2 regions of the Arthrobacter sp. NPDC093125 genome follow, and region 2 is predicted to be linked to the other one. Evidence: predicted binding sites of a transcription regulator. Region 2 holds the regulator's gene; the other holds the start of a gene.

Region 1 (2,395 bases), on a different contig from region 2:
TCGATTCCGATGCTCGGTATCTCGCTCATCAGAAAATGCGGGCCGGAGAAGGACCACTGCCGGCGGTCCTGGCTGGTCGCCAGCCAGAGTCCCTTTTTGGTCCCGATCGCTAAGAGGTACGTCTCAGGGGTAGCCATGCACCCCATCGAACCACTCCGCTGGGAAGCCCGCAATGGTTTTGGCAGGCCTGCCGTGCGGGCAGCCCCGCTCGACGGGGTCGCTGAGTTTGTGAGGTTCACCCCTTTGAGGCGGGGCTCCGCTTCAAGGCAAACCGCCTCCGGGCCGCGGCCCGCAGCTCACCGCGCCGGCGCTTACGCCACCAGCGGCGGGTGATGTCGGCGGCGGCCAGCAGGCCGGCCATGGGTGACAGGACAGCAACAGCGTAGACAAACAGCAGCCACGTCAGCGTTGCGAGAGGGGGCTGGCTCCTGCTTAGCAGCGACAGGCCGCCGAACAGGCCAGCCGTCCAGAACAGCACCACCAGCACCAGCACGGCAGCCGCGGGAAAGTACTCATTCCGCACGACTTTCATCACAGTTCTCATGCCTGTGCCCTACCCTTTCCCCACGAACGGTCTGCTCGTTCCAGTATGCGGCGCACGGCCCTCACTTTCGGCTGCGCCACGGACAGATGTGGTCAAATCGACAACGCGGCACCTCGCGCGTTTGGGCGTGGGCCTGTTTTTGGGCGTGGGGCCTCAGGCGCCGTGGGTTGAGTAGTGGAGCAGGACGACGCCGTTGCCGAACGGCCGCGTCTTCTCCAGCTTCAGGTTCGCCCGGACATCGGGGGCCTCAAACAGCGGCCGGCCCTGTCCCAGAACCACGGGGTGCACATAAATCCGGAATTCGTCGATGAGGCCGTGCCGCATGAAGGTGGAGGCCAAATTGGCGCCGCTGAGGACGATGTCGCCGCCGGGCCGCGCCTTGAGTTCTGCGACTTGTTCAGGCACGACGCCGTGAATCACCGTAGTGTTCGAGCCCGCCTGCGTGAGGGTTCGCGAAAACACGAACTTGGGCATGTCGCGCCAGATTTCGGCAAACTCGACCATGGCCGCCGAGCTGTCCGGAGCCTGGCCGGCGGCAGGCCAGGCATCAGTCATCAGCTCATAAGTGACCCGCCCGAACATGAAGGCTCCCGTCGCCCGGAACTGCTCGTTGAAGTGGCGCAGGAGTTCCTCGTTGACCACGTGCCAGCTGATGTCCCGGTCCAGCCCCTCGAAGAACCCGTCCAAAGACACCGACGAAACCAGGATGATCTTGCGCATAGAGCACCTCCAGTGACGGCGAAAGGCGGGCCCGGCCGCCGTCGTAATTCCAGCGGCGCGGCCCCTTCCAGCATCGCCGTATCTTCCAGTGAAGCACTCCCGGATCCCGCGGAACAGGACATGGGCCAGGCGGCGGCCCGGGCACCAGATAAATCATGGGGAGTTCAAACTGTCGCACCGGGGAGCTAGACTGAACTATCGAACATATATTCGAAAAAAGGTGTGTTTTGGGCGTAGTTATCGGCCCCCGCGTGATAGACGCAGGGCTTTCACTGAGTCTGGTGCTGGTCTCGCCGGTGGCAGTCCCTGCTGGCTACCCTTCCCCTGCCCAGGACTACTTCGACGGGCGCATTGACCTGAACGAGCATCTGATCAAGGACATCACCAGCACGTACATCGTGCGGGTGTCGGGTGATTCCATGGAGCAGGCGGGCATCAGCGACGGGGACGAGCTGATCGTCAACCGCGCTCTGGAGCCACGGGACGGCTCGGTGGTGGTGGCCGTCCTCGACGGGGAGCTGACCATCAAGCGCCTGCGCATCACCCCGGCCGGCGTGGTGCTGCAGGCGGCCAACCCCACGTATCCGGACATCCGCGTTCCTGCCCTGGCCGAGCTCACCATCTGGGGCGTGGCCACCCGGTGCCTGCACCATGTCTGACTCAAGGCACCAGATTGCACTGGTCGACGTGAACTGCTTCTACGCCAGCGCGGAACGGGCCTTCGATCCGTCCCTTGAGGGCCGTCCGCTGGTTGTGCTCTCGAACAATGACGGCTGCGCGGTCACCCGCAGCCCCGAAGCCAAGGCGCTGGGAATCGGGACAGGTGATCCCTGGTTCAAGCTGGCTCCCCGCGCCAAGGAGTGGGGGCTTGTGGCCCGGTCCAGCAACTACGAGCTCTACGGCGACATCAGCGCCCGCGTCATGGAACTCCTTAGCCGTTACTCTGCCTGGCTGGAGGTGTACAGCATCGATGAGGCCTTTCTCGGCGTCAAGGGCAGCCCGACAGAACTCGTGGCGATGGGGCGGGACATTAAGGCCGCCGTCCAGCGCAATGTGGGCGTGCCGGTCTGCGTCGGGATCGCCGGCACCAAAACCCTGGCAAAACTGGCCAACAGGTGGGCCAAGAACAAC
Region 2 (2,395 bases):
CAGCAACAGCACGGCCGACGGCGGCCGGCAGCTCGCGCGTTCCCGCCTCCTTGTCATTCTGGAACTGTGCGAACGGCTGCTCGCCGCGCGCGAGAACCGCGAAGTGGTCTGGTTTTCCCGGAACAGCACCTTCGATCCCCAGCAGGGCTACTCACCGCCGGACGACACCCAGCCCGCGCTGATCAATATCGCCCCGCTGAGCGTCGCCGGGCGTCTCCGGGAGGGACTGTTCGCGGACCACACCGTAGTGTTGACCTCCGCCACGCTCGCCATCGGCTCGGCCTTCGAACCCGCGGCCGGCGGCCTCGGCCTCCTGGGCGAGGGCGCCCCCAGCTGGACCGGCGTGGACGTGGGTTCCCCCTTCGATTACCCGAAGCAAGGCATTCTCTATGTGGCGGGGCATCTGCCCAAGCCGGGGAGGGGCACGTCGCCCGAAGCGCTCGACGAACTCGAAGCTCTCATCAAGGCCTCGGGCGGGGGAGCACTGTGCCTCTTCTCGTCCCGTCGCGCCGCCGAGGAGGCCGCTGATGCTCTTCGCCCCCGCCTCGACGTCGACGTGCTCTGCCAGGGCGATTCCACGATGACCGCGCTGGTCAAGCAGTTCGCAGACGAGCCGGACACTTGCCTGTTCGGGACCATGTCCCTCTGGCAGGGGGTGGACGTGCCCGGCGGCTCGTGCCGGCTTGTGGTGATTGACAGGATTCCGTTCCCGCGGCCGGATGATCCGCTGATGACTGCACGTTCGCGTGCGGTGGCGCAGTCCGGCGGCAATGGATTCATGTCCGTCTCGGCCACGCATGCGGCGATCCGGTTGGCCCAGGGTGCCGGACGTCTTATCCGGTCCACGGATGACCGGGGTGTGGTGGCAGTACTGGATTCGCGGCTTTCCACCGAGCGCTACGGCGGATTTCTGCGGGCTGCGCTCCCGCCGTTCTGGCCCACGACGGACCGCAAGATCGCCATTGCAGCACTGGAAAGGCTCGCCCAGGCGGAGTGAGCGGGGGCCCGGAGTCAGCGTGGCCTGCAGTGCGTCGGAGTCCTCGGGTGCGCGTGTCCAGAACGAACGCAGCCCGGAACGAACGCAGCCTAGAGCAAACGCAGCCTAGAGCGAACGGAGCCTAGAGCGAGCGGAGCACCGAAACGACCTTGCCCATGACGACGGCGTGGTCGCCCAGGATGGGCTCGTACTGCGTGTTTTGCGGAAGCAGCCAGGTGTGGCCGTCACGCTGCCGGAAGGTCTTCACTGTTGCTTCGTCATCCAGCAGCGCCGCAACGATGTCGCCGTTGACGGCGTCGCTTTGACGGCGCACCACCACCCAGTCGCCGTCGCAGATCGCGGCGTCCACCATGGAGTCACCCGCGACCCGCAGCATAAACAGTTCCCCGTGGCCCACAAGCTGCCGGGGGAGCGGCATCAGCTCCTCCACCATCTGGTCCGCGAGGATGGGGCCGCCGGCCGCGATGCGGCCGACCAGCGGCACCATGGCTGTGTCCGTTGCGCTGGGAAGCTCGGACACGCCGGCCGGGCCGACGCTGCGAAGCCGGACGTCCTGCTCGGGGTCGGAAGCTTTGGACAGGCCGGCGTCCAGGGTCAGCGGCATGAGGACTTCCATTGCCCGGGGCCGCTTGGGATCGCGCCGGAGATATCCGAGCTTCTCCAGCTGTGAGAGCTGGTGGGTCACGCTGGACAGGCTGGCCAGCCCGACGGTATCGCCAATCTCCCGCATGGAGGGAGGGTAGCCGTTGTCATTTACCGAACGCTGTATGGTTTCCAGGATCTTCTTCTGGCGGATGGTGAGCCCCTTGGGCTTCCGGGGCCGCTGGCTGCGCTGGGTAGCTTTGCCTTCGGAGGCTGATGCTGCCATGTTCGCAAGTGCCTTTCGTTCCACCCGGACTGCGGGGCTGCAGTGCCGGGAACCCCCCGGCCTGAAAATGTCAGACCCTGCTGATCAACTGCAGAAGTGGTTGTTCTTTGATTTCCAACGTAGGCCAGCCGCACGGCTTTTTCAAACATTTGTTCTAGCGAGTCTCGACTTTGTTCGTTGATAAGTGCTAAAACTGGAGAAGCAAAGTTCGAACATGTGTTCTATTGCCACTGCAGGTCCGATCCGTTCTTCGAACATGATGGCGGACATCCGGTTGAACCCGGGCGCGTGGGCAGCAGCTCAGCCCCGGCGGCAGCCAGGGAAGCAGCTGTACACATGCTCAGCAGTACCGACCGGCAGCAGCACAGAGTAGTCCAGGAGGGCTTAGGTCATGTCAGCTTCAACAACGGTTCATCAGCCTCACGCAGTGCAGTCTCCCGCAGGGCAGTCTCACAAAGTGCAGTCTCACAAAGTGCAGTCTCATGGGGTGCAGCCTCACGTCATGCAGTCTGACGTACGTCAGACTCATG

What was found. The regulator LexA, encoded in region 2, represses DNA repair genes until DNA is damaged. The targets are predictions, from matches to a motif close to TCGAACANNTGTTCGA.
Region 1: a site for LexA is predicted at 1,463-1,478, ahead of ACIP9X_RS04065 (LexA family protein). Genes of this name have one in related genera too.

The regions. Positions count from the first base shown of each region.
Region 1 covers NZ_JBIVOQ010000001.1:874,400-876,794, reverse strand. Annotated here, with positions in the region: gene ACIP9X_RS04080 (WD40/YVTN/BNR-like repeat-containing protein) at 1-146, opposite strand, end outside; gene ACIP9X_RS04075 (hypothetical protein) at 236-544, opposite strand; gene ACIP9X_RS04070 (dihydrofolate reductase family protein) at 698-1,264, opposite strand; gene ACIP9X_RS04065 (LexA family protein) at 1,492-1,923, shown strand; gene ACIP9X_RS04060 (Y-family DNA polymerase) at 1,916-2,395, shown strand, end outside.
Region 2 covers NZ_JBIVOQ010000004.1:75,774-78,168, reverse strand. Annotated here, with positions in the region: gene ACIP9X_RS10005 (ATP-dependent DNA helicase) at 1-997, shown strand, start outside; gene lexA (transcriptional repressor LexA) at 1,119-1,865, opposite strand; gene ACIP9X_RS09995 (hypothetical protein) at 2,348-2,395, shown strand, end outside.